DNA from 4 places in the Kocuria sp. CPCC 205231 genome. Region 2 is predicted to be linked to each of the others. Evidence: riboswitches for the same ligand, from Rfam matches in the RefSeq annotation. Region 2 holds a riboswitch; each other region holds the start of a gene.
What was found. Region 2 has a riboswitch for cyclic di-AMP ahead of RF640_RS14670 (C40 family peptidase). Riboswitches for the same ligand answer to the same signal wherever they lie in the genome.
Positions count from the first base shown of each region.

Region 1: it holds a riboswitch for cyclic di-AMP, as region 2 does, so the genes downstream of both, RF640_RS13540 (C40 family peptidase) here and RF640_RS14670 (C40 family peptidase) in region 2, are expected to answer to the same signal.
Region 3: it holds a riboswitch for cyclic di-AMP, as region 2 does, so the genes downstream of both, RF640_RS11300 (C40 family peptidase) here and RF640_RS14670 (C40 family peptidase) in region 2, are expected to answer to the same signal.
Region 4: it holds a riboswitch for cyclic di-AMP, as region 2 does, so the genes downstream of both, RF640_RS00015 (NlpC/P60 family protein) here and RF640_RS14670 (C40 family peptidase) in region 2, are expected to answer to the same signal.

Region 1 is NZ_JAVKPP010000012.1:120,858-125,837, reverse strand. Features, by position in the region: gene RF640_RS13545 (four-helix bundle copper-binding protein) at 164-574, opposite strand; cyclic di-AMP (ydaO/yuaA leader) riboswitch at 1,175-1,365, shown strand; gene RF640_RS13540 (C40 family peptidase) at 1,371-2,033, shown strand; gene RF640_RS13535 (DUF305 domain-containing protein) at 2,352-3,062, shown strand; gene RF640_RS13530 (response regulator transcription factor) at 3,626-4,345, shown strand; gene RF640_RS13525 (sensor histidine kinase) at 4,411-4,980, shown strand, end outside.
Region 2 is NZ_JAVKPP010000014.1:93,425-98,404, forward strand. Features, by position in the region: gene RF640_RS14645 (Nramp family divalent metal transporter) at 1-68, opposite strand, end outside; gene RF640_RS14650 (isoprenylcysteine carboxylmethyltransferase family protein) at 325-966, opposite strand; gene RF640_RS14655 (ArsR/SmtB family transcription factor) at 1,081-1,413, shown strand; gene RF640_RS14660 (cation transporter) at 1,410-2,120, shown strand; gene RF640_RS14665 (hypothetical protein) at 2,176-2,328, opposite strand; cyclic di-AMP (ydaO/yuaA leader) riboswitch at 2,616-2,806, shown strand; gene RF640_RS14670 (C40 family peptidase) at 2,812-3,456, shown strand; gene RF640_RS14675 (ArsR/SmtB family transcription factor) at 3,889-4,257, shown strand; gene RF640_RS14680 (cation diffusion facilitator family transporter) at 4,254-4,980, shown strand, end outside.
Region 3 is NZ_JAVKPP010000009.1:108,784-113,763, forward strand. Features, by position in the region: gene RF640_RS11285 (DUF4031 domain-containing protein) at 1-488, shown strand, start outside; gene RF640_RS11290 (hypothetical protein) at 406-672, opposite strand; gene RF640_RS11295 (C40 family peptidase) at 804-1,709, opposite strand; gene RF640_RS11300 (C40 family peptidase) at 1,990-2,655, opposite strand; cyclic di-AMP (ydaO/yuaA leader) riboswitch at 2,661-2,850, opposite strand; gene RF640_RS11305 (metal-dependent transcriptional regulator) at 3,169-3,855, opposite strand; gene serC (phosphoserine transaminase) at 4,090-4,980, shown strand, end outside.
Region 4 is NZ_JAVKPP010000001.1:1,375-6,354, reverse strand. Features, by position in the region: gene RF640_RS00030 (2-hydroxyacid dehydrogenase) at 1-928, opposite strand, end outside; gene RF640_RS00025 (pyridoxal phosphate-dependent aminotransferase) at 925-2,124, opposite strand; gene RF640_RS00020 (alpha/beta fold hydrolase) at 2,445-3,362, opposite strand; partial or broken gene RF640_RS00015 (NlpC/P60 family protein) at 3,601-4,008, opposite strand; cyclic di-AMP (ydaO/yuaA leader) riboswitch at 4,107-4,292, opposite strand; gene RF640_RS00010 (ParA family protein) at 4,828-4,980, shown strand, end outside.

The DNA of each region.
Region 1 (4,980 bases), on a different contig from region 2:
CCCGTACCCTGCGCGTGAACAAACCGCGCGGGCAGAGCTGTACTGAACAAGGGGCGGGGGGAAGAGGGAACCCGCATCCGGGCACGCCCGATCAGCCCATCAGGCTCCTCTTTCACCGACGGAGGCCGGTCATCGGCGTCCGTGGGTCAGCGCGAGTCTGGGCTCAGCCCAGGGAGGCGACCAGTGCCGCACAGGCGGCCTCGCAGCGACGGCAGGCCTCAGCACAGATCCGGCAGTGCTCGTGCATGTCCGCGTGCTGCTCGCACTCATCAGCACACGCCTTGCACGCCATCTGGCAGACCCGGATCGCGTCCAAGGTGATGTTCGCGTCGTAGCCGGTGTGCCGGGAGAGCACCCGCCCGGTGGCCTCGCACAGGTCCGCGCAGTCGAGATTGGTGCGGATGCACTTGGTCAGCTCGGCGACCATGTCCTCGGACAGGCAGGCATCGGCACAAGCGGTGCAGGTCTGGGCGCACTCGAAGCAGGCCTCGATACAGGCCGCCAGCTTGCCCTGGTCCACTCCCCCGAGGTCCTTCGGGTAGGTCTCCAGCATCGCGCTCACGTGATGGGTCATGGCTTGCTCCTTCGTCGGTTCGGTCGAGGAGACGAACCGGCCGGAGCCAGCCCGCCATGTCATCGACAGTAAACTGCCGATTCTGTGTGACGCGACCCGAAAGCTTGAAGATTTGATGAAGATCAACGCCTCAAGAATCCGCGATCCCGCCTCACTACCTGGCCTCTACATCGGTGCAGCGGGCTGAATATGGAGATTTCATGAAGAAACCCTGCCCTAAGGCCTCGGAAGGGCACTTCCGAAGCCCTCCCAAACTGTGAGCCACCTTGAAAATCCTCCCCAACAATCTTGGTGCTGGCCCGGCCCGCGCTGAAGACTGCGCATGGTTGCAGAGCCCTGTCGCTGTCGGCTGCGTCCAGCGAAACGCGCGCCACCATGCCATGTGTCCTAGTCAGAGCGCTTTGAAAGACCGGTGTGAGCTACGCGACGGGTCCTGCTGCGTGACGGTTTCACTTCCTCGGGGCGTATTTTTCCGAGGCCGGAATCACAGCTTCCCGCTCCCGACTGAGGAGAGAATCCAGGCCGTGACCTAAACGTGACACTTTCGTTATGGATGGGCTACTGTCCACTGCGTGCCGATGACTGATCCGGTCGGCGCCCTCGTGCACATCGCCGAATTCTGCCGGTGCTCGAGGTTCCTGAAGAGATATCGCTTGGCAGAAGCGGGGGAACCATTTTCGGTCCCGGTGATCCGGGGCCTTGGGGTTAAGCCGGCAGAGCGCGTGCGCTCTGCCGGCCGGGTGTCTCCCACCCGCATCCGACAGCTCACCTCGTAGGCAAAGGGAGGAACTCACCCATGACTGTTTTCAAGCGCCACGCTGCCCGCCACCGTGCCGAGACCACCTCTCACGCCGTGCGCAACACCACGATCGCTGCCACCGCCGGTGCGGTGCTCATCGGCTCCATCGCCCCGGCCCAGGCCTACGCCGAGGTCCCCGCAGAGACCGCCCCCGCCTACGCGACCCCCGCGTCCGCACTGACGACTTACACCTCGGCGGCCTCCCAGCCCGCGGCCGCCCCGCAGACCGTCTCCACCGCCTCTTCCCAGGCCCCGGCCGCGCCCGAGCAGGCTACATCGGCCGTGGCGGTGTCCACCCAATCGGCGGACATCACCGAAATTACCGGCGCCTCCGGGATCGTGGGCACAGCGATGCAGGGAGCCGGCACCGGTTACGTCTGGGGCGGCACGGACTTCGGCGCCTGGGACTGCTCCGGCTTCACCCAGTGGGTCTACGCCCAGCAGGGCATCGACCTCCCCCGCACTAGCCAGCAGCAGTGGGCGGCCGGCACCCTGACCACCGACCCGCAGCCTGGCGACCTCGTCGTCCAGAACGGCGGGGCCCACATCGGGATCTACCTTGGTGGCGGCAAGATGATCTCCGCGCTGAATCCCACCCAGGGCACCTTCGTGCACAGCGTGAATGCCATGCCGACGGTCGGCTACGTCACCTTCCGCTGAGCCAACCCTCCGTCCGCCACGAATGCCGCTCGTGGCGGGCGGCGGGTGTGCCCCCCACCTGATCAGCATCCAGGATCGGTCGGTCAGAACCGGAGATGCCTGCACCCATCCACCGCCGGGGAACACCCCGATCTGGCCGCCTGATGGGCCCGCTCTTGAAGGTTCAGTGAAGATCTACCGCCCAGCCCTCCCAGCCCGGCGAAGCCAGCTGCGGCGGGGCTACCGTGGATGGATCGGTCCGCCTCGACCCGAGGCTGAACAGAGCAAACACCACGATGTGCAGGTCCAGTACGGGCTGCTGCGAAAGAGAGATTCGTCATGACGTCGACGTTCAAGCACCTGGCCGCCGGGACGGCCCTGGCGCTGGCCCTCAGCGGTGCCGGGGCGACCGCGGCGGTCGCGTCCCCGACGCACCAGCCTGCCTCCGCCTCCGCACAGACGGGCGCTGAGCGGCACATGAACCACGACCGCCACTTCGCCGTGATGATGGTCCCCCACCACCAAGGTGCCACCGACATGGCCGAGCTGGCCCTGCAGAAGTCCGAGCGTCCCGAAATCCGTGACCTGGCGGAGAAGATCATCGAGGCCCAGACCGAGGAGATCCAGCAACTGGAAGCAGCGGCCCAGCGGCTGGCCGCCGAGAACACCCCGGGACACCACCACCATGGACACGGCCACCACCACGGCCACGGGCACCACGTCCACGGCCATGGCCATGGCGGCCATGGCCAGAGCATGAATGCCGACATGCAGGGCGCCATGATGGGCGAGATGGACGGCATGGACGGCATGGACGGCATGGACGGCATGAGCCTCGAAGAGCTGGCGAAACGGTCCGGGGATGAGTTCGACAAGGCCTTCCTCGAAGAGATGATCGCCCACCACCAGATGGCTCTCGAGATGGCCGAGATGGAGCTGCAGATGGGCACCGACCCCGAGTTGCGAGCCATGGCGGAGAAGATGATCGAGGACCAGCAGGCGGAGATCGAGCTCATGCAGGGCTGGTTGGAGGAGTGGTTCGCGGCCTGATCCAGGACCACGAGCTGGGCCGTCATCGACTGGAACGGGCCGACACCGGGATGTCATGGTCCCCGTCGACCCGTTCCAGCCAGTCCAGTCCAGTGCGGTGATCCCCGACGCGGCACCCGATGGGCGCGCACCCTTCGCGCAGTCAGCAGCACCCCGAACGGTCACCGACCAACCGTAGGTTTGGCAGCACCGCGCCCTCTTGCCTCAGGACACGGCCCCCCTCCCCCTCGCCTGGGGTCCTGTTCCTCCAGCGCGCGCACCGTCACCGAGATGGCCGAGACCACCGGAGTCCCCTCGCCCGGTGGTGGTGGCCGGATCCCGGCCGTGTTGCGTCTGTCCGGGCTCGTGGAGGGGCGACACGCGATCTTCTCAGTGTCCGATATCCCTCTCATCGGCCCGGTGCAGGGGATCGTTAGCCACAGCGACCACCGGTTCACCGGTGAGCCCGGCCACGACGAGTCCACCCCCCTGTTTCGTTTCCGAGGCCTCAGACACGGTCGCCCTGGGACGCTGGGGCTCGCAGCACAGTGTTCATGTCACAGCGATCAGTACCGGGAGGACAGATGACGGATCCGCTCACCGGACGTGTGCTGGTGGTCGACGACGAGGTCGACCTCGCGCAGCTGATCGCGGACTATCTGCGCAAGGCCGGGCTGGAGGTCGTGATGCGCCACGACGGCACGGAGGCGGTGGCCGCGGTACGGAACTTCGCCCCGGACGTGCTGGTGCTCGACCTCGGGCTGCCGGGGATCGACGGGATCGAGGTGTGCCGTCAGGTGCGGACCTTCTCGGACTGCCACGTCCTGATGCTCACCGCCCGGGATGATGAGGTCGACAAGATCGTGGGCCTGTCGATGGGAGCCGACGACTACGTGACCAAGCCGTTCAGCCCGCGCGAACTCGTGGCCCGGGTGCAGGCCATGCTGCGCCGGGTGCGCACCCAGTCCGCACCCGTCCCGGAGCCGGCGGGCCAGGACCAGGGGCTGGTGATCGGGGACCTGGTGGTGGACGGGGACTCCCGCCAGGTGCACCTGGGCGGGGAACCGGTGGCGTTGACGAGGATCGAGTTCGACCTGCTCCTGTGCCTGGCTGCCCGCCCCCAACTGGTGCTCTCGCGCCGGCAGCTGGTGGAGATGGTCTGGGACACGCACTGGACCGGGGACGAGCACCTGGTGGATGTGCACATCGGACGGATCCGCAAGAAGCTCGGCGACGTAGCCACCAGGCCGACATTCATCCACACGATCCGCGGGATCGGCTACCGGATGGGCACCGGGCGATGAGCGCCGCCGTCTCCGACCGGACCCGGGCCTGGTCTTTGTCCTGGAGCCCATTGACGGTGCGATTGATGCTAGCCCAGACCGCAGTGCTGGCCATCGGGCTGATCATCGTGGTGATCACCGCGGTGCTGGTCGGGCCGAACATGTTCTATCACGAGCTCATCGAGGCCGGCCACGCCGATGAGGCCACCGGACTGGTGCACCTGGAGGACGCCTTCCGCTCGGTGAGCCTCACCGCCCTGACCATCGGGGGGCTCCCGGCGCTCTACATCGCCGGGATGCTCACCTTCTACCTCTACCGCACGATCGGGCGGTCCCTGGTCTCCTTCAGCACCGCCGCCCAGGAGGTGGCTGCCGGCAACTACGACGTGCGTGTCACCTCCACCAGCCTGGGCGCGGAGTTCGACTCCCTGGCTGGGTCTTTCAACGACATGGCGGCCAGGCTCGACGCCGTGGACACCACCCGGCGCCAGATGCTGGCCGATCTGGCTCATGAGATGCGCACCCCCCTGGCCAGTCTCAAAGGACATCTAGAGGGCATCGAGGACGGAGTGGTCGAGTGGGATGCACGAACCACGGGCATCTTGTACGCCCAGATCGCCCGGCTGGAGCGACTGGCCCGCGACATCCGCCAGCTC
Region 2 (4,980 bases):
GGGTCCACGTAGGCGACCGCGGCCACGAAGGCTGGACCCAACAACCAGGGCAGCGGTTGGCGGCGCACCCACCGCTCTCCTGGGGAAGTGGCGGCAACACCTGTTGAGCCGGTGCGCCCGGTCCCGGTCCTCATAGAAAGTTAAGCTATACGAACTTTCCGGCGCGGGGAATGGGGCCCGGCCTCGAGGGCTTGGTCATGCCCCCAGACGTGCGCGCGCAGGAGGGGCTGGGCGCCTCGACAGTCGATCACAGGGGCATGGAACTCCGGACGGTGCTGGCCTCCTGGGGTGGGGGAACTGTCAGCCAGTGGGGGTGTCCTGGGTTCAGGAGATCTGCTCGCCCAGGGATATGCGGCGGAGTCGGCCGAGACCGGGCATAAACCGGCCGACATGAGCGGCGTAGGAGGCGTAGGCCTGTCGGTGGGTGCGCAGCAGGTAGGGCTCTTCGACGAGACGGACCTGCAGCTCCACGGCCACCAGCAGGCACAGCCACGCCGCTGCAGTGACCACGGTGGGCACCAGGAGGGTCAGGCCGCCCAGGGTGGTGAGCATCGCGGTGAAAATCGGGTTGCGGACCACGGCGAAGGCCCCGGTGGTGACCAGCTCGGTCCGCTCGGTGGCGTCGACACCCACCCGCCAGGAGGCGCCCATGCCGGCCTGGGCGGCCAGTACGCCGAGGAAACCCACCACGGTGACGATCAGGCCGGCCCAGGGGAAAACCTGCGGGAGCCGGGGTGCGGCCACGGTGCCGGTGAGGGCCAGGGCGGGCCCGGCCGCACCGAGGACCAGGGCGGCCGCGAACAGGATCCCGCCCCACCACTCGGGCGAGCCGGGTGCTCCGCTCACCCCGCGGAAGCCGGTAGACCCGGTGCGGCGCCGGTGGATCCACGACCGCACACCGAAGGCCGCCACCAAACCGGCCAGGTATAGGCCCAGCGCCAGAGCCGGGGCCACTTCCGTCATCATCACGGTCCTCCTCGATCGGACGAACGCAGTACGTCCCGGGTGACCCGCTGGTGCGCCCGAGGGGTGCCATTAGGCCACTCCTCAACAGTACACAGAAACCTGTACCGTAGGGGGATGACCACGGTGACCCACACCCACACTTCGGCCCTGTCCCGGCTGGGCCATGCCCTCTCCGACGGGACCCGGACCCGGATCCTGCTGGCCCTCCGAGACGCCCCGGCCCGGCCCTCGGAACTGGCGCAGACCCTCGGCGTGTCCAAACAGGTGATGTCCAACCAGCTGGCCTGCCTGCGCGGGTGCGGGCTGGTGACCTCCACTGCTGAGGGGCGCAACACCTGGTACCGGTTGGCCGATCCCCGCCTCGGGTCTGCCCTGGGGGACCTGCTGGAGCTGGTGGTCACCGTGGACCCGACCTGCTGCTCCCCGGAAGGATGCACCTGCACATGAGCTCCCTGACCCTGGACCCCAAGCCCATCACCGATGCACGCCGGGCGGTGCTGCACCGGCGGGTGCGCTGGATCGTGGCCGGCACCATCACCTACAACGTGCTCGAGGCGGTCATCGCCCTGACCGCCGGCACCATCGCCTCCTCCTCGGCGCTGATCGGCTTCGGCCTGGATTCGATCGTGGAGGTCCTCTCCGCGGCGGCGGTGGCGTGGCAGTTCGCCGCCCCGGACCCGCACCAACGGGAGAAGGTGGCGATGCGGGTGATCGCGTTCTCCTTCTTCGGCCTGGCCGCCTTCGTCACCGTCGATGCGATCCGCGCCTTGGTCGGGGCCGCCGAGCCGGAACACTCCCCGGTCGGCATCGGACTGGCCGCGGTGAGCCTGGTGATCATGCCGTTCCTGTCCTGGTTCGAACGCCGCACCGGCCGGGAACTGGGCTCCGCTTCTGCGGTGGCTGACTCCAAGCAGACCCTGTTGTGCACCTACCTCTCGGCGGTGCTGCTGGTGGGCTTGGTCCTCAACAGCACCCTGGGCTGGGCCTGGGCCGACCCGCTGGCCGCCCTGGTGATCGCCGCCGTGGCGGTCAAGGAGGGGGCGGAGGCCTGGCGCGGGGACGCCTGCTGCTCCCCGGTGGCCGTCCTGCTGGATGAGGACGGCGACGGGTGCGCCGACGGGTGCAGCTCCGGCTGCGCCTGCTGCGCCCACTGAACACGGTCAGCACGCCCCGGCGCCCGGAGACGAGGGCGCCGGGGCGCACAGCTTCTCAGGAACCGAGGTAGACGGAGATCGCGGTGAACAACGCAAATCTGCCGGTGAGCAGGATCGGTCCCGGCACGCTGGTGTCGCCTTCGTGGGCTTGGTCGGGCATCTCCTCGACCACAACGCTGGCTAACGTTCCGCCAGCCAGTGCGAGCACGGACAGAGCCTAAATTTCCGGGGCTTGAAGTGGCTCCTGTCTCCACCGCTGTGTGGGCGACGACTCCCCGCGCAGCGCCCACGCACCAACAAGTCACCTCACTCAAAGCGCAGAGCTCCCCGTTTTTCTCGGGAAATTAGCAGGAAAAATACGACAACAATTCAGGTTTTCATCGAGTCTTGACCATTTCTTTACGGTCTCTATACATTCCCGAATTGGATTGTGATTGTTTCGTAATCTCCTTGTACTCTTCAATGCGTGCCGACCACTGATCCTGTCGGCGCCCTCGTGGCACATCGCCGAGTTCTGCCGGTGCCCGGGGTTCCTGAAGAGAAATCGCTTGGCAGAAGCGGGGGAACCATTACCGGTCCCGGTGTACCGGGGCCTTGGGGTTAAGTCGTTCAGAGCGCGCGCGTTCTGCGGCCGGGTGTCTCCCACCCGCATCCGACAGCTCACCTCGTAGGCAAAGGGAGGAATTCAACCATGTCGCTTTTCACGCAGAACACTGCCCGTCACCGTGCCGAGACCTCCTCGCGTGCCGTGCGTACCACCACCATCGCCGCCGCCGCCGGCGCCGCACTGGTGGGCTCCATCGCTCCGGCCCAGGCCTACGCCGAGATCCCCGCCGCCTCCGGGTCCTCCTATGCGGCTCCGGCTTCGGCAACGGCCAACCTGGCCTCCGACTCCTACCGGGCCCCGGTCGCCGCGCAGCCCGCCGCTCCGGCCCCGCAGCAGAGCGCCGCCACCTCGAGCGTGACCCCGCAGTCCAACGCCACCACCGAGATCGCCCCGGCCGCCGGCGGCATCGTGGGCACGGCCATGCAGGGCGTGGGCACCGGCTACGTCTGGGGCGGGACCTCCTTCGGGGCCTGGGACTGCTCCGGATTCACCGGCTGGGTCTACGCCCAGCAGGGCATCGACATCCCCCGCACCAGCTTCCAGCAGATCGCCGCAGCCACCCCGACGTCCACCCCGCAGCCCGGTGACCTGGTGTCCCAGAACGGTGGCAACCACATCGGCATCTACATCGGTGGCGGCAAGATGGTCTCGGCGCTGAACCCGACCCAGGGCACCTTCGTCCACTCCGTCAACGCCATGCCCGTCGACGGGTACTACACCTACCGGTAAGCCTCGCCGATGCGGTGATGGCCAGCCGGTGGGCTCATCCGTCAGGTGCGGAGTGCCCCGCCAGGATCATCGTCGATGGACCGCATGGGTGCTCCCCGCGGCTGTAGCCGCAGACTCGAACGATTGCCACGATCCTGTCGATGTGCGCCCGCCCGCGAATCGGCACACGGGGAGCAGTCCTGCGGAGAGGCTCGGAGAGTGCTCATGGCCTTGCCCTGTCTTCCGCTGGACGCGGGCAGTGCTCATCCTGCTCCGCCTCGGCATTGGAGCGAGGGCTCCTGGGGGTGCAGCGATGGCTCGGGGGACGAGGATGCCGCAGTGGCGGACGGCACCCCCGTCCGCCTTCACCGTATGAATACGAGCTGGACATTGCCCGATCATCAAGAGAAGCCCCCATCTCATTTGATACAGATTCTGCTGTACGGTTATTGCATGAGGATCTTGTCCCCGGTCGAGGTGATGTCCCGTTTCGGCAAAGCACTGGCCGATCCCACCCGAGCCGCGGTGCTGCTGCAACTGCAGCAAGGCCCAGCGGTGCCCTCGGAACTGGCGGCCCGGATCGGGGTGAGCCGGCAGATCCTGTCCAACCACCTGGCCTGTCTGCGCGATTGCGGGCTGGTCGTGGGCGTGCCGGTGGGGCGCAACGTGCGCTATGAACTCTCGGACCCGAAGCTGGCCCACGCGTTGGAGGACCTGCTGGGCACGATCCTGACCGTCGAGCCGGTGTGCCGGTGCGGGACACCCGAGTGCGCCGCCGAGGACCTTCCCGATGACGCCACCACCCAGAAGATTCCGGCATGAGCGGCGAGCACGATCATTCCCACGCCGGCGCCGGGCGGCGGGGGAAGCTGGCGGTGGTCTTCGCCATCACCGCCACGATCATGGTCGCCGAGATCATCGGCGCGGTGATCTCGGGCAGCCTGGCGCTGCTGGCCGATGCCGGACACATGTTCACCGACTCGGCCGGACTGCTCATCGCCCTCACGGCTGCGACCCTGGCTTTGAGACCGGCCACGGACAAACGCACCTGGGGGTACCAACGCGCCGAGATCGTCGCCGCGGCCGCCCAAGCCTCGGTGTTGCTGGCCGTGGGCGGATTCATCGCCGTCGAAGGTGTACGCCGGCTATTGGAGCCTCCCGAGGTCGAGTCCACGGCCATGCTGTGGTTCGGGGTGATCGGACTGGTCGGCAACATCATCGGGCTGGTCATCCTCGCCTCGGGCCGGGGCGAGAACCTGAACATGAAGGCCGCGTTCCTGGAGGTGGCCAACGACGCCCTGGGCTCGGTAGCGGTGATCGTCTCGGCGATCGTCATCGCCACCACCGGGTGGACCCGAGCGGATGCGGTCGTGTCCTTGTTGATTGCCGCCCTGATCGTGCCGCGGGCTCTGATGCTGCTGCGCGACACCATTGAGGTCCTGATGGAAACCACCCCGAAGGGCCTGGACCTCGAGCAGGTGCGCACCCGCCTGGAAGCCCTGCCGCACGTGGTCGGTGTGCACGATCTGCACGCTTCGCGCATCG
Region 3 (4,980 bases), on a different contig from region 2:
CCCCGGACGCTCCCCCGGCGGACGCCGAGGTGCTGACCATCACCGCCGTGTGCCTGCGGGACGACGACGGGGCGCTGCTGACGGTGCGCAAGCGGGGCACGGAGCGCTTCATGCTGGTGGGCGGCAAGCTCGACCCGGGCGAGTCCCCGGCGGCCGCCGCCGTGCGGGAGACCGCGGAGGAGGTCGGGCTGCGGCTGGACGCCGCCCAGCTGCGCCCGCTCGGGGTGTTCGTGGCGCCGGCCGCGAACGAGGCGGGCACGTGGGTGCGGTGCACCGTGTTCACGGCACCTCTCACGGGGCGGCCGGTGCCGCTCGCGGAGATCGAGGAGCTGCGCTGGCAGCCCGTCGACGAGGACTCCCCCGGCGCGCTGCCCGCGGACCTGGCCCCGCTGCTGCGGGAGCACGTCATTCCGGCGCTGCGCCGCGCTCCCGGCGGTCCTCGGTCACGGCCGCAGCGTGCCGCCTCCGGTGGAGCAGGATCCCGGTGATCAGGCCGAGCACGATCCCGATGCCCCCGAACACCGAGAGCCACATCGCGGCGTGCCCCACGAACGCGGCGACGACGAAGCCGGCCACGATGCCTGGCACGGCGCCGCCGATCATGCCGTAGGCCATGTAGGCGTACTCGCGGTCCAGGCTCGTGCGGGCGTTGCGGCTGTAGTCGGTGGACATGGGGCCAGTCTATCGGCCGCCGCCGGGGCGCCGGGGTGGCCGGCGCGGTGGGCGCCGGGATGACAGCGGGTGCGCGGTTCCCGTCTGGCCGACCAGGAACCGCGCACCCGAAGCGGTGCTCTCGCGTGCGGTCAGCGCACGCGGACGTAGACGGGGCCGGAGCCCACGTTGACGCTGTCGATGACGGTCGTGCCGCCGTTCCAGCCGCCGTGGACGGCCTTGCCGCCACCGATGTAGACGCCGATGTGGGCCGCACCCATGCCGCCGTCGGCGTAGTAGACGAGGTCGCCCGGCTGCGCCTGGCCGGCGGAGACCTGCGTGCCGAGGCTCAGGTAGGAGGCCGGCCAGCCGTGGTGGTTGATGCCGGTGGCGCGCAGCGCGTTGGTGACGAGCGCGGTGCAGTCCTGGCCCACGCCGAGCTGGCCCATGGCGGCGGAGGAGATGGTCGCGCCCTTGCCGGAGGCCGAGCTCTGCGGGGTGACGGTGCGCTGGGCGGCCGGAGCCGCCTGCACGGCCGGCTTCGGGGCGGGCGCGGCGGCGGGCTTCGGGGCCGGAGCCGCCTGCACGGCCGGCTTCGGGGCGGCGACCGGTGCGGGCTTCGGGGCCGGCTTCGGGGCGGGCGCGGCGGCGGGCTTCGGGGCCGGAGCCGCCTGCACGGCCGGCTGCGGGGCGGCGACCGGAGCGGGCGCGGCGGAGGCCTTCGGCGCCGGAGCGGCCACGGCGGGAGCCGCGACGACCGGGGTCTCGACCTTCTGCCGCTCGGCCTTCTTCTCGACCTTCTTCTCGGACTTCCGGTCGGACTCGACCTTCTGCACGTGGGCGACGGGCTCGAGGGACACGGCGGGCGCCGCGGCGGGGGTGGCCGCGGCCACGGCGGACAGCGGGGCGTCGGCGGAGGCGTCCTGGGCCGGAGCGGCCTGCACGGAGACGGTGGTGGCGAGGGCCAGCCCGGAGAAGGCGGCCACGGCGGCCACGGTGCGGGCCTTGCCGGAGAAGAGCGAGCCGATGCCGTTCGAGGAGGTCAGATCACGGGTCATGAGGAGTTCAGACGACTTTCTTTCGGAGCCGGGCCTGCCGGAGGGCGCGGGTGACAGCACGGATCGCCCCGGGCAGTGCGCGGGGTGGGCCGGTGTCCGGCAGGGGTGCGTTCCGGGATCGGGAACGACGGCCGGCGAGCGGAGGAGGGGGGGCGCCGTCCGGTCGGACAGCAGGCACCGCCGGGAACCGGGAGAGCGGTTCTCGGCGTGCGGCGTGGGGGGGGGGGGGTGATCGGGTGCCGCCCGCGACGAGCGGGGTCGTCGCGGGCGGCGGACCGGATCAGAAGGTGTAGTAGCCGTCCAGCTGCATGGCGTTGACGGAGTGGACCTGGGTGCCCTGGGTCGGGTTGAGGGCGGAGATCATCTTGCCGCCGCCGATGTAGATGCCCACGTGGGCGCCGCCGTTCTGCGAGACGAGGTCACCGGGCTGCGGGGTGGCGGTGGGGGTGCCCGCCGCGAACTGGGACCAGGTGGTCCGGGGCAGGTCGATGCCGTTCTGGGCGAAGACCCACTGGGTGAAGCCGGAGCAGTCCCAGGCGCCGTAGGCGGTGCCGCCGTAGACGTAGCCCGCACCCTGCGCGGACATCGCGGTGCCCACGACGCCGCCGGCGGCCGGGGCGATCTCGCTGGTGGCGGTGGACTGCGGGGTGACGCTCGAGGTGGCGGCGGTCTGCTGCGGGGCCGGGGCCGGGGCCTCGTAGGCGGGAGCGGCGGGCTGCGCGGCGACCGGGGCCTGGTAGGTGTACGAGGAGTACTCGGCCAGCGAGGCGGAGGCCGGGGCCGAGTAGGCCGCGCCGGTCTCGACGGGAGCCTGGGCGAAGGCCTGGGCCGGGGCGACGGAGCCGATCATCGCGGCGCCGGCAGCGGCGGCGATGGTGGTGTTGCGCACGACGTGCGAGGTGGTCTCGGCACGGTGGCGGGCAGCGTTCAGCGTGAAAAGCGACATGGTTGAGTTCCTCCCTTTGCCTACGAGGTGAGCTGTCGGATTCGGGTGGGAGACACCCGGCCGCAGAACGCACGCGCTCTGACGACTTAACCCCAAGGACCCGGATCACCGGGACCGAAAGTGGTTCCCCCGCTTCTGCCAAGCAGTTTCTGTGTAGAGGCCACGGGCACCGGCAGAATTCGGCGATGTGCTCCGAGGGCGCCGATCCGACCAGTGATCGGCACGCGTTGAACAGTACATGACAGATTACGGAAGTGTCACGTTTTGATCACGACAGATAACAGCCGGACAACGCCGCGGGTCTCAATGAGTAGCTATTGAGAGGAAAGGTCGAATCAATTCGCACCTGTGACGAGCTGTGCAGTGTCTTCGAGCGCCCTGGGAATCCGCCTGTCACCAGGGAAGCCGCGCCTCCGGGGTCCGGCTCGGGCCGGACTGGCCGAAAGTGGCTTGTGAACGTCCCCACACCCGGGAAGAACCGTTCGCCGCCCCGCTCCGGGAGACGGCGGCGCCTCAGGGAGCGAGGACGCGGATGGCCGCGGCGGTGCGCAGGTCGATCTCCGCGGACCGCCCCGTGGCCGCCACCTCGATGCGCACGATCTGACCGTCCACCCGGGCCATGACCTCCGCCCCGGTGAGCACTCCCACGTCGCTCAGCACGCCCAGGAGGTCCGCGTCCGCCTGGACCACCTCCGGCAGCAGCGCCACGGTGTGCGACCCGTCCGGGTCGTGGCGGGCGGCGTCGAGCAGGGAGGGGTGCGCCGCTGCGGGGCTCTCCTCGACCCCGAGGGCGGCCAGACCGGGGATCGGCGTGCCGTACGGCGAGTACCGGGGGCTGTGCAGCAGGTCCACGAGCCGCCGCTCGACCTGCTCGCTCATCACGTGCTCCCACCGGCACGCCTCGTCGTGCACCTGGGCGAGGTCCAGGCCGATGACGTCGGCGAGCAGCCGCTCCGCCAGCCGGTGCTTGCGCATCACCTGCACCGCACGCTCACGGCCGGCAGGGGTGAGCAGCAGCGACCGGTCCTGGCCCACCGTCAGCAGCCCGTCCCGCTCCATCCTGGACACCGTCTGCGAGACCGTGGGCCCGGAGTGGTCGAGGCGCTCGACGATCCGCGCCCGCATCGGCGTGATCCCCTCCTCCTCGAGCTCGAGGACGGTCCGCAGGTACATCTCCGTGGTGTCGATCAGGTCGCTCATGCCTCAGTCATCCTTCGTCCGGCCGTCCCGGCCCGGGGATCCCGCCCGGTCCGGTCTTCCCGCACGAGCTTAGTGCGCGAGCCCTCCGGCCGCCCGGAGGGAGGAGGCGCCCGCGGGGCCCGCCGTCCGCGGGTGGGGCAGAATGGGCCGAGTCGCGAACGGCGCGAGCGGCCTCCGCGGCGGCCGTGCCCGTCGCGCACCACCCGCCGCACGTCACCCACGAGGGAGCGCCCGTTGCCCGCACACGTCACCATCCCCCAGCACCTGCTGCCCGCCGACGGCCGCTTCGGCGCCGGCCCCTCCAAGATCCGCCCGGCACAGGTCGAGGCCGTGTCGCGCGCCGGGGCCGGCCTGCTCGGCACCTCCCACCGCCAGGCGCCGGTGCAGGAGCTCGTGGGCTCGGTGCGGGAGGGCCTCGCGCAGTTCCTCGGCCTGCCCTCCGGCCACGAGGTGCTCCTGGGCCTGGGCGGGGCCACCGCGTTCTGGGACGCCGCCGCGTTCGGGCTGGTCGAGCGGAGGGCCCAGCACCTGGTGTTCGGGGAGTTCGGCGCGAAGTTCGCCCAGGCCACCGACGGCGCCCCGTTCCTGGAGCCCTCCTCGATCGTGGAGTCCGCCCCCGGCACCCGCCCGGAGGCCCGGGCGGAGGAGGGCGTGGACGTCTACGCGTGGCCCCAGAACGAGACCTCCACCGGTGTCGCCGCGCCCGTGCACCGGCCCTCCGGGATCGCGGACGACGCGCTGGTGCTGGTGGACGCGACCTCGGCCGCCGGGGGGATGGCCGCGGAGGTGGCCGCGGCGGACGTCTACTACTTCTCCCCGCAGAAGAACTTCGGCTCGGACGGCGGACTGTGGCTGGGCGCGTTCTCCTCCGCGGCGATCGAGCGGATCGAGCGGATCGGCGCCTCCGGGCGGTGGATCCCCGACTTCCTGCGGCTGACCACGGCGCTGGAGAACTCCCGGAAGAACCAGACCTACAACACCCCGGCCCTGGCCACGCTGGTGATGCTCGACGAGCAGGTCCGCTGGCTCAACGACCAGGGCGGCATGACCTGGGCCGCGGCCCGCACGAAGGCCTCCTCGGACCTGGTCTACGGGTGGGCCGAGGCCTCGTCCTTCGCGTCCCCG
Region 4 (4,980 bases), on a different contig from region 2:
CGAGCACGGCGAGCACGTTCTCGGCGGCGAGCACCGCCATTGCGGTGCGCGTCTCCACCGTGGCGGAGCCCAGGTGCGGCAGGAGCACCACGTTGTCGAGCTCCCGCAGTTCGGGATGCACCCGGGGCTCGTGCTCGTAGACGTCCAGTCCGGCGCCCGCGATCCGGCCCTCGCGGAGTGCGGACGCGAGCGCCGCTTCGTCGACGATCGGTCCGCGCGCGGTGTTGACGAGGTACGCCGAGTCCTTCATAGCCGCCAGCTGCTCGGCGCCGATCAGGTGGTGCGTGGCGGGCCCGTAGGGGCAGTGCAGCGACACGACGTCGGAGACGGCCAGCAGCTCGTCGAGCTCGACCCGCCGGGCGCCCAGCTCGGCGGCGATCCCGGGGTCGAGCTCGCTGCGCGACTGGTAGACGATCTCCATGCCGAAGGCCCGGGCCCGGCGCGCGGTCGCCTGCCCGATGCCGCCCATGCCGACGACGCCGAGGGTCTTGCCCTGCAGGCCGCTGCCGAGCAGGAAGAACATGCCCCACTTCCACTCCCGGCCGGAACGGATGAGCCGTTCCCCCTCGCCGAGCCGGCGGGTCGCCATGAGGATCAGGCCGAAGGCGATGTCGGCGGTGGCGTCCGTGAGCACGCCGGGGGTGTTGGTGGCCACGACGTCGCGTTCGCTGCAGGCGGACACGTCGATGTTGTCGTAGCCGACGGCGACGTTCGCGACCACTTTCAGCTGCGGGCCGGCGGTGTCGAGCAGTTCGGCGTCGATGCGCTCGGTGAGCAGACTCACCACGGCATCCGCCCCGGCCACCCGGCGCAGGAACTCCTCGCGACCGATCGGCTCCGGATCCGGCCACATCTCGACCTCGTGGGAGGCGCGGAGCTTCTCGACCGCGGCGTCGGGCACGCGTCCCGTGACGACGACCCGGCTCATGCCGTCTCGATCCACTCGCGCAGGCGGCCGAGGCCGTCGCGGATGTCGGCGACGTCGATGCCCGAGTAGGCGAGCCGGATGTACTGCCGATCCTCGTCGGGCTGGCGCCGGCCGAAGTGCTCACGCGTGCAGAAGGAGACGCCGGTCTGGTGCAGGGCGGCCGTGGCGAAGTCACCGACTGCCGTGTAGCCCATGCTCTCCATGGTCCGGGTGACGTCGGGGAACAGGTAGAACGTCGACTGCGGTACGGCCACGTGCATGCCGGGGATGGCGTTCACCAGCTCACAGGCGGCATCCCGGCGCTCGCGCAGGATGTCGAGCGTCTGCTGCACGGGTTCCTGGGGGCCGCGGAGTGCTTCGATGCCGGCCCACTGCACGTAGTGCGTGGTGCAGGACTCGTCGTTGGTGTTGAGCGTGCTGAGCACCTTGGCGATCTCGAGCGGCGCGACGGCGCAGCCGAGGCGGGAGCCGGTCATCGCGAATTTCTTGCTGAACGTGTAGAGGATGACGGTGCGCTCGGCCATGCCGGGGAGCGATGCGATCGAGTTCGAGACCCCCTCGTAGCGCGTCTCGAAGTAGGCCTCGTCGGAGAGCACCCAGAGATCGTGCTCCTGGGCGAGCTGCGCGACGGCCTCGCGCTCGGCCGCCGTCGACTCGGCCGAGATGGGGTTCTGCAGGTCGTTGTAGATGATGGCGACCGTGTTCGGGGTGATCGTCGCGCGCACCTGGTCGAGGTCGATGGCGAAGCCGTCCTCCGTGGGGAGGTAGCGGTACGGCACGGCCGTGCCCCCGAGGTACTCGATCTGCGACTCGTAGATCGGGAAGCCGGGGTTCGGGTAGAGCACCTCCTCACCCGGGTTCATGACCGCCTGCAGGAACTTCGTGATGACGGGCTTGCCGCCCGTCATCACGACGACGTTGTCGGGGACCAGGCTGATGCCACGACGCGAGCCGATGTCCTCGGCGAGGGCCTCGCGCAGCTGGGGGATGCCCGGGCCCGGGCAGTAGCCGGTGTAGCCCTCGGCGATGGCCCGGTCCATCGCCTCGATGATGTGCGGGGCCGTCGGGATGTTGATGTCGCCGAGGTGGAAGGGGTACACACGGTTCCCCTTCGCCTTCCAAGCGGCCGCGGCTTGCGCGACGCTGAAGGCGGTCTCGGTGCCCAGCCGGTCGAGCCGGTGCGCGAGTTGTCGCATGCCGTTCCACTCCTCGTCGAGTTGGCGATCGATCCGCTGGCGGACCCGGGTCGAGCATACGACTCATATATCAGTCTGGGAAGAGTGGTCCCCGGATGGATTCTCTCAGTGGACATCGCCGCGAGATCGTGGTCATCGGCAACGGAGCATCTGTCGGAGTGGAGGTGCGGACTGAAAAAGTTCGACACGGCACGATGCGTACCCCTCCGGCTCCAGATGCGGGACGCCGGCGCAGCAGCTCCTCGCGGAGTTCGACCTCAGGCGGCACCTTGTCGGCCGCCAGTGCGGTCCCGGTCCCGTCGTGGCGGAGTCGCGGCTCGTCACCCAGCGGCCTCGAGCAGGTCGTCCAGGACTCGGTCGAGTCGTGCCACGAGGGAGAGGTGTCCCTCGTCCTCCAGCAGGTGCGCCCGGGCGCCCGGCACGTGCGCGGCGAGCCACTCCCCGTGGGCCGCGGGAACGGTGCGGTCCTCCCGGCCGTGCCAGATCCGGGTCGGCACGGTGATCCTCTCGACGGCGAAGCCCCACGGACGGTCCACCGCGAGGTCGTCGTCGCACCAACCCACGACGCCCTGGCGCAGAGAGTGCTCGGCCGTGTCCAGCACGTATCCGGCGAAGTCCCCGGTCATCACCGCCTGGTCCACGGGCGGGAGCATCGCGCGCAGGAGTGCCACGACGTCGTTGCCGGGCGCTGAAGCCGCCGCGCTCATGGCCTCCATGCGCCCCTCGAGGTAGGCCTCGAGCGCGCTGCGCCCCTTCCTGGCAGCGGTGGACTCCGCCGCGCTGTCCTCGTCCATCCCGGCGACCGGATCCAACCCCGCCACGCGCGGCGGGGCGTAGCCGGCGAGGGAGGAGGCCGCTCGGCACCGATCGGGCAGCAGCGCAGCGCAGGCCAGGGCGCGCGGGGCGCCACTGGACCAGCCGAGGGTGAGGAAGTCCGCCACCCCCAGCTCGTCTAGGACGCACCGGGTGTCGGCCACGGCGTCGGCAACTATGCCGGGGGCCTTCTCCTCCGGGAGCGGGTCCGAGGCGCCGTATCCGGGGCGCGAGACGGTGAGCGCGCGCAGCCCGCGGTCCGCGGCCGCGCGCTCGAGCGGCCGGAACGGGACAGCGGCACCGGGAGCCCCGTGGTGGAAGACCACCAGCAGGTCTCCGGGCGGACCGGTGAGCCGGAACTCCAGGCTGCGCCCGTCCGGTGTGGTGACGCTGCGGTTGTCTTGCTCCTCCGGCTGCGCGCTCATGCGTTCCCCTGCAGTTTGTGGGCCGCTCTCGTGCGTCTGTGGCGGCCGGGTGACTCCACGCTAGGACGTCGCTGCACCCGCGACCAGGGCGGCGACGGCGTGTGACCGCCTGCCTCTCCCTGCAGGGATCGAGGGCTTCGACAGAACCCATCACGGTGACAGGGGCCCCATATGGGAGGGGGAGTGCGGTGCCTGCCGGGACGGCCGGGAACCGCACTCCCCGCTCACGTGCGTGGGGTCAGCGCACGCGGAGGTAAACGGGACCGGAGCCAACGTTGACGGTTTGGATGACCGTCTGGTTGCCGTTCCAGCCGCCGTGAACGGCCTTGCCGCCGCCGATGTACACGGCGATGTGGGCGAAGCCCATGCCGCCGTTGGCGTAGTAGACCAGGTCACCGGGCTGGGCCTGGGCGGCGGAGACCCGGGTGCCGAGCTTCAGGTAGGAGGCCGGCCACCCGTGGTGGTTGATCCCGGCTGCGCGCAGGGACTTGGTGACCAGGGCCGTGCAGTCCTGACCCACGCCGAGCTGGTTCTTGGCGGCGGCGGCGATGGTCGCGGCCTTGCCGGACTGGGACTGGATGCTGACGAGCTGCTGGGGGGCTGCGGCGGGGGCCGCCTGGGCCGGGGCCACGCTGCTGAGCGCCAGGGCGCCGCCGGCGACCGCCAGGATCGCGGTGCGTCCGAGACGGGACGAGCTCTGGGCGCGGTGGCGGGGCATGCGGAACTGGAAAACGGGCATGAGTGATGTCCTCCCTCTTGCCTGCGAGGTGAGCTGTCGGATGCGGGTGGGAGACACCCGGTCGTCAGGGCGGGGGCCCTGACGACTTAACCCCTAGGTCCCGGGGGAGGGACCGTTCATGGTTCCCCCGCTTCTGCCGAGCGTTATGTCTGGGGGCCCCGGGCACCGGCAGAATTCGGCGATGTGCACGGGGATACCGATCGGTGAGGCGACCGGCACGGAGAGAACACTAACCGAAAAATAACGAAAAAGTCTCGCTTAGATCACGGGCGTGTCTCGGCTCTTATGTCGGCCCAGCAGGGCGCCTCCCCACCCAGGCGAAGTGGTTCGGTAAGAGGCGCCGCTGGAGATCCCCGGGACGACTCAGGTCGAGACAAAAGTGCACTTGACCTGGGGCTCTACCTGAGCCATGCCGATGGACGAGCGCTCCCCTGCCCTGGAGCGGAGTGTTCGGTGGCGACCTTGAGGCTGGTGCGGCAGTTTGCCGGAAAAGCTTCAAAGTCTTTGACCGCTGGCGCCAGTTATCGCATCCCGCTGGCGCGGCAAGAATGATTTTTGGTATGCCCCGAGCCCATTCACAAATTCACAAAAAGCAGTGATCGTGTCGGTGTAAATCCCTCGATGTGGGTCGGCCTTCTTCACGGGCACCTCCACGGTGCAGGCTTTGCCCGGCCAGTAAGCAGTGCACCGTCGATGGGGTTTGAGGTGCAGCCAACGGCGAAAGGAATGCACGTCGGAGCGATCCTGGGCGATGAGAACCCCGAAGGCTGGGCCGAGGACCTCGCGATGCCCAGCGGGTGGCACCCCCACCTCCGGGTCATTCCCTCGGCCCGCAACGTCTCCAACCGCGAGGTCGACCGGGCCGATCACGCAGAGCTG